3 regions of the Vibrio sp. EA2 genome follow, and region 3 is predicted to be linked to each of the others. Evidence: predicted binding sites of a transcription regulator. Region 3 holds the regulator's gene; each other region holds the start of a gene.
The links. Region 3 encodes MetJ, which represses methionine synthesis genes. Its sites were predicted from a motif close to TTAGACNTNTANANGTCTAA; they were not measured.

Region 1 (3,287 bases), on a different contig from region 3:
AAGCAGTACAAATACTATCAACAATGTCTTCGTAGCTATCAAAGCATCGGTTGGCTAGTTCATTCTGTCGCAACCAACTCCAGACTTGCTCTATTGGACTGAGCTCTGGTGAAGACGGTGGGATATGGAGAATGGTTACGTTTGAGTACTCTTTTCCTAGATAACTTTGGTGCCAGCTCGCTTGATCCATAATGATGACCGAGTGTTTTCCCATTGGTGTAGCATCAGAGATGAGATTTAAATGCTCTCTCATCGCTTCCATATTGCTCAATGGTGAGACGATGGCTTCTGCTTCCCCTGTATTGATACAAACTGCGCCAAAGAGATAAGCATAGTCAAATTGCTGTAATCCAAGGGATGTGAATATAAAGGCGTGCGAATGAATGGTCGCTACTCTGGTATTTCCACAATACTTGCGACTAGAGGATCTTAAGTGATTGATGCTTATTGCTTATTGCTTAGAGATTATAGATTAGTGTGATTGTGTTTAGTTTGCGAGTAAAGAGTACGCACATATAAAAAAAAGCAGCCATATGGCTGCTTTTTGAGGATTGAGTAACACTTAAGATTCAAGCTGTTCTTTATGTTCGTTTGGTACAGGATGCTGTTTTTCTTCGGAGACGGCTAAAGCGTTACGCTCCTCTTCCATCTTCTTTTCTTCTTCTTTGGCTTTCTCGATCATTGGCGTAATGGTTGAGCCTTGAATCAAAATAGAGAACACAACCACTGCGTAAGTCATAACCAAGATGATCTCTTTAACATCGATCAGTTTGTCTTGTACGACCCAGATTCCTGATGGGATTGAAAGTGCCATCGCAAGAGCGAGACCACCGCGAAGACCGCCCCAAGTTAGGATTTTGACTGACCAACGGTTATATTTTCTGTATCGCTTAAAACCAATGTAAGAGAGAAAGACACTAAGGTAACGGGATGCCAGAACCAGAGGTACAGCGATGGCCATCATGATCCAGTCTTCTTGGTGGAATTTGAACAGCAGCATCGACATACCGATCAATAGGAACAGAACGCCATTTAGAAACTCATCAACCAATTCCCAGAAGTGGTCGAGGTGATCTTCACTCTCTTTAGAGAAGCCGATAAAGCGTGTCCAGTTACCAATCATAATGCCGGATACAACCATGGCTAATGGGCCTGATACGTGGATGTACTCTGCGAAAGCATAACCTGCTGTAGGAACACCAATAGTAAGTAATAGCTCCATTGAGTGGTCATTGGTCGCACTAATTAAGTAGTGGAAGAGCAACCCAAGTAGGAAGCCATAAAAAATGCCGCCAATCGCTTCTTGGATAAAGAGCATCGTGACACTTCCTACCGTTGGTGCTTCAGTGCCAAATGCGATTGTGAATAAGGTGACAAAAATAACCAGACCAAAGCCATCATTGAACAACGATTCACCTTCGATCTGTGTCGAGATGCGTTTTGGGGCATCCAGTTTTTTGACAATGGCAAGTACCGCTATCGGGTCCGTTGGAGAGATCAATGCACCAAACAGTAGGCAGTAAATCAAGTCAAACTGAATCCCGATCAGTAAGCAAATCCCATAGAGGACAAAACCGATGAAGAAAGTTGAAAACAGAGTGGCTGCTAATGCTAATACTGTGATTTCCCATTTTTGATCTTTCAGGTTGGGTAACTTGATTCCCAGACCGCCTGCAAACAGCAAAAAACCGAGGATACCTTTGAGCAAGAAATCTTCGAAATTGATTCTGGTTACGGTTTCTGTGGCTATCTCTGTCAGATGGAACCAGTTATTTTGACCAGCAATTAGGATCAGGAGGGAAAGAACCATTGAACCAGCGGTAATGGCAATAGTGGTTTGCATCTTGCCTATTTTGCTGTTTACAAAGGCTATTAGCATCGCAGCTGCGGAGAGAAAACATAAAGTATGATAGACCGACATTAGAACACTCTGTTTGTAACATTTTATGAATGGAATTTTCGGCTGATGCTGTTTAAATAGCAAACATTTTTTCGCGATTATTTGATAACGTAAGAGGCCGATAAAATAATCATTAAATCTGTATTTAGACGTCTAGACTCCTGAACTTTGTGTGATAGGATGGCATGATAACGAAAGGAATGAGGCTGTACTGTGGGAAGTAATGTAAGACAACAGATTGAAGCTCAATTGAAGCAACGTATTCTTCTGATTGATGGTGGTATGGGCACTATGATTCAGGGATACAAACTTGAAGAGCAAGACTATCGAGGAGAGCGCTTTGCTGACTGGCACTGCGATCTAAAGGGTAACAACGACTTGTTGGTACTGAGTCAGCCTCAATTGATTAAGGAAATACACAGCGCTTATCTTGAAGCTGGTGCTGATATCCTGGAAACCAATACTTTTAATGCGACCACTATCGCTATGGCTGACTATGAGATGGAAAGCCTGAGTGAAGAGATCAACTTTGCCGCGGCTAAGTTAGCTCGTGAAGTCGCTGATGAGTGGACCGCGAAAACACCGGATAAACCCCGTTTTGTTGCCGGTGTTCTGGGCCCGACAAACCGTACGTGTTCTATCTCTCCTGATGTAAACGATCCTGGTTACCGCAATGTAAGTTTTGATGAATTGGTCGAAGCTTACTCAGAGTCTACTCGTGCGTTGATCAAAGGTGGCTCGGACCTCATTCTTATTGAGACGATTTTTGATACCTTGAATGCGAAAGCGTGTGCCTTCGCGGTCGATTCAGTATTTGAAGAGCTGGGTATCGAACTTCCTGTGATGATCTCAGGTACCATCACTGACGCTTCAGGGCGAACCTTGTCAGGTCAAACAACAGAGGCGTTTTACAACTCGTTACGCCATGTTAAGCCGCTTTCATTTGGCTTGAACTGTGCGCTTGGCCCTGATGAACTGCGTCCATATGTTGAAGAGCTTTCGCGCATATCCGAATCTTTTGTCTCTGCTCACCCTAACGCGGGTCTTCCTAATGCATTTGGTGAATACGATTTATCCCCTGAGGATATGGCCAAGCATGTTGAGGAGTGGGCTGGAAGCGGCTTCTTGAACTTGATTGGTGGCTGTTGTGGTACAACGCCAGAACATATTCGTCAAATGGCGGAAGCGGTTGAAAACGTAACGCCTCGCCAGTTGCCTGATCTTCCGGTTGCTTGCCGTTTATCTGGCTTAGAGCCACTTTCTATCGATAAAGATTCGCTATTTATTAACGTGGGTGAGCGTACTAACGTCACGGGTTCAGCTCGTTTTAAGCGCTTAATCAAAGAAGAGTTATACGATGAAGCGTTAGATGTTGCTCGCCAGCAGG
Region 2 (3,287 bases), on a different contig from region 3:
CGTATCGAATTGCCACGTCGCCAAGGCCACCGCCACCAACAGTACCTGCCATCGCAGAGTAGCTGACCAAGGTTACGAGTGTGATTGTTACTGAGTTAACAATAGTCGGCATTGCTTCAGGTAGCAGAACTTTTGTTATGATTTGTACTGGTGTTGCACCCATAGATTGTGCTGCTTCCACTAAGCCCGTTGGTACTTCAAGTAGAGCACCTTCGATAAGACGCGCAACAAACGGAATGGCACCAATGGTTAACGGTACGATGGCTGCGGTTGTACCAATAAAGGTACCGACCAGCATTTTAGTCACTGGGATGATTGCAACCATCAGTACAAGGAAGGGTACTGAACGGCCCACGTTGACAATAGCGCCGAGAATGCCATTGAGTTTAGTATTCTCAAGCAGGCCACCTTTTTTAGTAATATGCAGAATGACCCCTAAAGGGATACCGACAGCGAAGCCAACGATGCCAGCAACGGCCACCATGTATACCGTTTCCCAGGTTGCACCCAGAAGAAGGTTGCTGTTTAGGCTTAGCCACTCAGAAACAGTATTAAAGGACATAACCAAGTACCTCTACTTTCACGTTGTGCTCACGCAGGTATTCGATTGCTGCGTTGTCATCTTGTTCATTACCAAACAGTTCAGCGACCATCATGCCGAATTTCACGCCACCGGCGTAATCAAGATCTGAACTTAGGATACTTACATCAATATTGTATTTGCGTGAAATCTGAGACATCAATGGAGCGTCAACCGTTGCGCCTGTGAACTCCATACGGACTAGCGGGTAGCTGCCCTCAATACGGCTTGATTGAAGTCGAGCCTGGTAATCTTCAGGAATAGACAGATCCAGAGTCGAGCGAATGAACTCGTGCGCCAGTTCTGTTTTCGGGTGAGCAAAAATTTCACCCACGGTGCCTTTCTCAACCAGTTCACCACCACCGATGATCGCCACTTCGTGACAGATGCTTTTTACCACTTCCATTTCATGCGTGATAAGCAAAATAGTGATGTTGAGTTTACGGTTGATCTTCTTTAATAACTCAAGGATTGATTGAGTCGTTGCCGGATCCAGTGCGCTGGTGGCTTCATCACACAATAGCACGCTTGGATCAGAGGCTAATGCACGAGCAATGGCTACACGCTGCTTTTGGCCGCCACTTAAGTTAGCTGGGTAGCTTTCATGTTTGTCTTCTAACCCTACTAGTTTCAGTAGTTCAGTGACTTTCGCATTGATATGCGATTTATCTTTACCTGCGAGTTCAAGAGGTAGTGCAACGTTGTCGAAAACGGTACGAGACGACAGCAGGTTAAAGTGCTGGAAAATCATGCCGATATTACGACGAGTTTCTACCAGTTGTGTTTTGCTTAGTTTGGTCAGGTCAACGCCATCTACGATGATGGAGCCAGAGGTCGGAGCCTCTAACATGTTCACACAGCGAATCAGAGTACTTTTACCAGCACCTGACGAGCCGATCACCCCAAAGATGGTGCCCTTGGCGATATGTAGGTTAATGTCTTTCAGAGCCAGAATTTCTTTATTGCCCTGGTAGAACACTTTATTGACGTTTTCTATTTCTATCATGTTTCAACCTGCATAGAGATATGGGGAACTTCGTTGTCAAAAACGGCTTTTGACAGAACTTAATTTTGAGCTCTATCTCAATTTTCAGTTGATGCTATGGGTTAAGAAGATTGAAGTCAATAGATATTTTTACGTCTAGACGTCTAAATGTGCAAACGTTCTGATATAGGAATGTGATGATATCAGAGGTGTTTTTTCGAACATTAGGTGGAAGCCCCCGATATTCAACGATTCTTGCGATGTAGCGTGCTGATTTGTCGCAATGTCAATCTAAATAGATAGTGTTGAAGTTTATAAGGTATGTAATAATCTGCTTAAACCGAGTTAATAGAGAAATACGTTTTGGCAAAACCTGCTGTTTTTATCGACCGTGATGGCGTGATTAACGTCGATCATGGTTACGTTCATGACGAACATGATTTTGAGTACATTGACGGTGTGTTTGAAGCGACGAAAGCGCTGAAAGACCAAGGTTACATGTTGGTTCTTGTGACGAATCAATCTGGCATCGCACGCGGTAAATTCAGTGAAGACCGATTTTTATCTCTGACTCAATGGATGGATTGGAACTTCGTAGATCACGGTGTCGAGTTTGATGGCTTCTATTACTGCCCGCATCACCCTGAAGAGGGGATTGGCGAATACAAGCAAGATTGTGATTGCCGTAAGCCAAAGCCGGGGATGTTCATTTCTGCACGTGACTTCCTTAAGATCGACATGGAAAACTCGGTCATGATTGGTGATAAAGCGGAAGACATGATGGCAGCAGAAGCGGCTGGTGTAGGGACCAAGATTCTTGTACGTACCGGAAAACCAATTACTGAACAGGGTGAAGCGCTAGCGACGGTAGTATTGGATAGCATTGCTGACGTTCCTGCATATTTAAACAAATAACATCATCGCTATATTTTTAAAGGGAAGCACTGGCTTCCCTTTTCTCTATTTGTTGTTAAAGTTCATTTATCTAAGTTTCTACCCACTTTAGTTTGATCACCTATGAACAAAAAACTCACCATTCTTGATATCGCAAAACTGGCCGGCGTTGGTAAGTCGACGGTAAGTCGTGTGCTCACGAACGACCCCAAGGTAAAGCCAGAAACGCGCGAGAAGGTGGAAAAAGTCATTAGTGATTCAGGCTATGTTCCTTCTAAATCCGCGCAGTCAATGCGTGGCGGCCGACAAAAGGTCGTCGGGGTGATTATTTCGCGTTTAGACTCGCCATCAGAAAACCAAGCGGTAGGCACCATGCTCAGTGAGTTATATTCTGCTGGTTATGATGTGGTGATCATGGAAAGCCAGTTTGATCGCCAAAAAACCATTGAGCACCTTGAGGTTCTTCGACGTCGCAATGTAGATGGCGTGATTGTATTTGGTTTTACAGGTTGCGATGAGAAGGCGCTGGCTGAGTGGGGCAGTCGCATTGTGGTGATTGCCATGGACACGAGTGATGTCTCCTCCATAAATTATGATAACCAAGGCATTATCGATATGGCTCTCTCTCATTTAGAGCAGCAGTCGCTTTCTCGTATTGCCTACATTGGTGTGGATTCTGACGACAGAACAACGGGCTTTGCACGTTTGAATGCTTACCAGTTGTGGTGTCAGCGCAGGAATATCCAACCTTGTTTTCAAACGGGAGCGCTTAGCCATGAGAGTGCCTATCAGCTGGTGGACCAAGTTTTACAACAAGACACTCAAGCC
Region 3 (3,287 bases):
AGATTGCTTTGAAACTGTCTTAAGCTTTGTAGTGCTTCGTGAGCGATTCGACCATCTTTCTCTAAGCCTTCAAGAAACTCAATCAGACGGTTGGTTGTTTTACCCGCGGCTGATACCACCACCAAATCATTTTCTGCAGAGTACTCTTTGAGAATACCCGCTACACGTAAATAGCACTCTGGGTCTGCCAGGCTGCTACCACCAAACTTGTGTAGCTGACGTTGTACAGTCATTATGATCTCCTATTGCTGTGCAGATTTGGTGAAAGCTTGTTCTAAGTCAGCAATGAGATCTTGCGCATCTTCCAGACCGACTGAAAGGCGTAGTAGCTGCTGTGATACGCCAGCTTCAGCCAATGCTTCCTCACCCATAGCACGGTGCGTCATGGATGCCGGGTGGCAAATCAGGCTTTCTACTCCACCGAGAGACTCAGCGAGTGAAAACAATTTCAGTTCCTTGACGAAGGCTTTGAGTTGCTCAAATGAACCCGCGAACTCAAAACTCAGCATGGACCCAAAGCCCGATTGCTGCTTTTTAGCAATCTCGTGGCCAGGGTGATGTGGCAGACTTGGATGATAAATTTTCGCCACCAACGACTGCTTCTGTAGGTAAGCCAGCACCTGCTGTGAACTTTCTTCATGCACTCGCATACGTGCCCCCAAAGTACGAAGACCTCTCAAAGTCATGTAGCTATCAAATGGTGTACCTGTCGCACCAATACAATTGCCCCACCAGGCTAACTCTTCTGCATGTTCTTCCGTTTTAGCGATAATCACGCCACCAATCACGTCCGAGTGACCATTGATGTATTTGGTTGTCGAGTGAATAACAAAGTCAGCCCCCAACTCTAGAGGTTTCTGGTATACCGGTGTCAAAAACGTATTGTCTACTGCGACTAAAGCACCGGCTTGCTTTGCTTTTTCACAGACCACAGCAATATCGACAACGCGAACCAGAGGGTTAGACGGTGTTTCTAGCAGAACCAGTTTTGGCTTTTGTGCTAATGCCTCATCCAGCGCTTTCTCGTCAGTTTGATCGACAAACAGCACCTTGAAGTCGCCTTTATTCGCACGAGTATTAAACAGGCGGTAAGTGCCACCATAACAGTCGTTTGGAGCAACAATAACATCATCAGGACCAATAAAAGCCGATACCCATAAGTTCAGTGCAGACGTACCACAGTTAGTGATCACGGCTCCTTTGCCAGATTCCAGCTCAGACAATGCACTTTCTAATAATCCACGATTTGGATTACCTGAGCGCGTGTAGTCGTACTTAGGCACTTCCCCAAATGCAGGAAAGCCGTAGTTTGTCGAAAGGTAGATTGGTGGAACGACAGCATGGTATTGAGTGTCAGATTCAATACCGGTACGTACGGCAATAGTTGCAGGCTTACGGGTGCTCATGGGTGTATCCTTTCACAGGTGATGACTTCTAAATGGGAATGCGCTATATCTAAATGGTGAGATTCAATGAATTGCACACTCCTTACTGTTCCTGTCACTTTACTCGTCAAAAATTAAGACGTCAACACTTCTAGACGTCCATATGTCTTTGCTTATGGCAGTAAATGCAGCTAAAATCAGCTCCTATATTATTTTTTAACCTATTACATAGATGAAGGTACGCAATGGCTGACTGGAATGGCGAATACATTAGCCCTTATGCTGAGCATGGAAAGAAAAGCGAACAAGTAAAAAAAATCACTGTCTCTATCCCGCTGAAAGTTTTAAAAGTGCTAACTGATGAACGTACTCGTCGTCAGATCAACAACTTACGCCACGCAACCAATAGCGAACTCCTATGTGAGGCATTTCTACATGCGTATACGGGTCAACCGCTTCCAACGGATGAAGACCTTCGTAAAGATCGCCCAGACGATATTCCGACGGAAGCGAAAGCTCTGATGACGGAAATGGGCATCGAATTCGAGTCGTTTGACGAAGAGTAACCTAAAGCGTGTCGAATACACCAAATGGTTATTCAATCTTGAAAGCTAAGAAATAACATAAAAAATGGGACGCTATCGCGTCCCATTTTTTGTACATCATTCAATGCTGAGCTTTACTCTGCCATATAGTTTTCTGGCATTTCAATACGGGCAACACCCGAGTCAACTGCCGCTTGAGCAACGGCTTTTGCAACGCGAGGCAGTAAGCGAGCATCCATTGGCTTTGGAATAATGTAATCTGAGCCGAACTCAAGCTTATCGACACCCGCCGCTGCCAATACTGCTTCTGGTACTGGCTCTTTCGCCAACTGACGAATAGCATCAACCGCTGCAAGTTTCATCTCATCGTTAATTTCGCTTGCACGTACATCAAGCGCACCACGGAAGATGAATGGGAAACAAAGTACATTGTTTACCTGGTTCGGATAATCACTACGCCCTGTACCCATGATTAAATCATTACGAACTTCGTGCGCGAGCTCTGGCTTAATTTCAGGATCTGGGTTTGAACATGCGAAAACAATTGGCTTATCCGCCATCAGTTTTAATGCTTCAGGTGGAAGCAGATTTGGACCTGATACGCCAAGGAACAGATCAGCACCTTCAATCACATCTTCTAAAGTACGCTTATCGGTGTTATTTGCGAATAGCTCTTTGTACTCGTTAAGATCATCACGGCGAGTATGAATCACGCCTTTACGATCCAACATGTAAATCTTTTCACGCATCGCACCACATTTTATCAGTAGTTCCATACACGCTACTGCAGCCGCACCGGCACCAAGACAAACAATCGTAGAATCTTCAAGCTTCTTACCTTGCAGCTCAATGGCGTTCAGCATGCCTGCTGCCGTTACGATTGCTGTACCATGTTGATCATCATGGAAGACAGGAACGTCACAACGTTCGATAAGACGCTTTTCAATTTCAAAACAGTCTGGAGCCTTAATATCTTCCAGGTTAATACCACCGAAGGTATCAGCAATGCTTGCTACGGTATTAACGAACTCGTCGATCGTGCGGTGTTTTACTTCGATATCAATAGAATCAAGTCCAGCGAAACGCTTAAACAGTAGCGCTTTACCTTCCATTACAGGTTTAGAAGCAAGCGGACCTAAGTTACCCAAGCCAAGAATCGCGGTACCGTTAGAAATAACGGCAACCATGTTACCTTTCGCGGTGTACTTATAGATATTGTCAGGATTTTGTGCGATTTCACGTACAGGCTCAGCGACACCAGGGCTGTAGGCTAAAGCAAGATCACCAGCGGTTTCGGCAGGTGTGGTTAGCTCGACGGCAATCTTCCCTGGGGTTGGGTATGCATGATAGTCAAGAG

Region 1: metH (methionine synthase) is a predicted target of MetJ. The motif match lies at 2,046-2,065, and genes of this name have one in related genera.
Region 2: metN (methionine ABC transporter ATP-binding protein MetN) is a predicted target of MetJ. The motif match lies at 1,714-1,733, and genes of this name have one in related genera.

What each region holds. Positions count from the first base shown of each region.
Region 1 is NZ_JAWLID010000013.1:440-3,726, forward strand. It holds gene RXX31_RS20140 (transposase) at 1-448, opposite strand, end outside; gene RXX31_RS20145 (sodium:proton antiporter) at 563-1,921, opposite strand; gene metH (methionine synthase) at 2,114-3,287, shown strand, end outside.
Region 2 is NZ_JAWLID010000007.1:27,246-30,532, reverse strand. It holds gene RXX31_RS15130 (methionine ABC transporter permease) at 1-562, opposite strand, end outside; gene metN (methionine ABC transporter ATP-binding protein MetN) at 552-1,586, opposite strand; gene gmhB (D-glycero-beta-D-manno-heptose 1,7-bisphosphate 7-phosphatase) at 1,929-2,480, shown strand; gene treR (trehalose operon repressor TreR) at 2,583-3,287, shown strand, end outside.
Region 3 is NZ_JAWLID010000021.1:45,433-48,719, forward strand. It holds gene RXX31_RS22850 (bifunctional aspartate kinase/homoserine dehydrogenase II) at 1-233, opposite strand, end outside; gene RXX31_RS22855 (O-succinylhomoserine (thiol)-lyase) at 243-1,406, opposite strand; gene metJ (met regulon transcriptional regulator MetJ) at 1,631-1,951, shown strand; gene RXX31_RS22865 (malic enzyme-like NAD(P)-binding protein) at 2,065-3,287, opposite strand, start outside.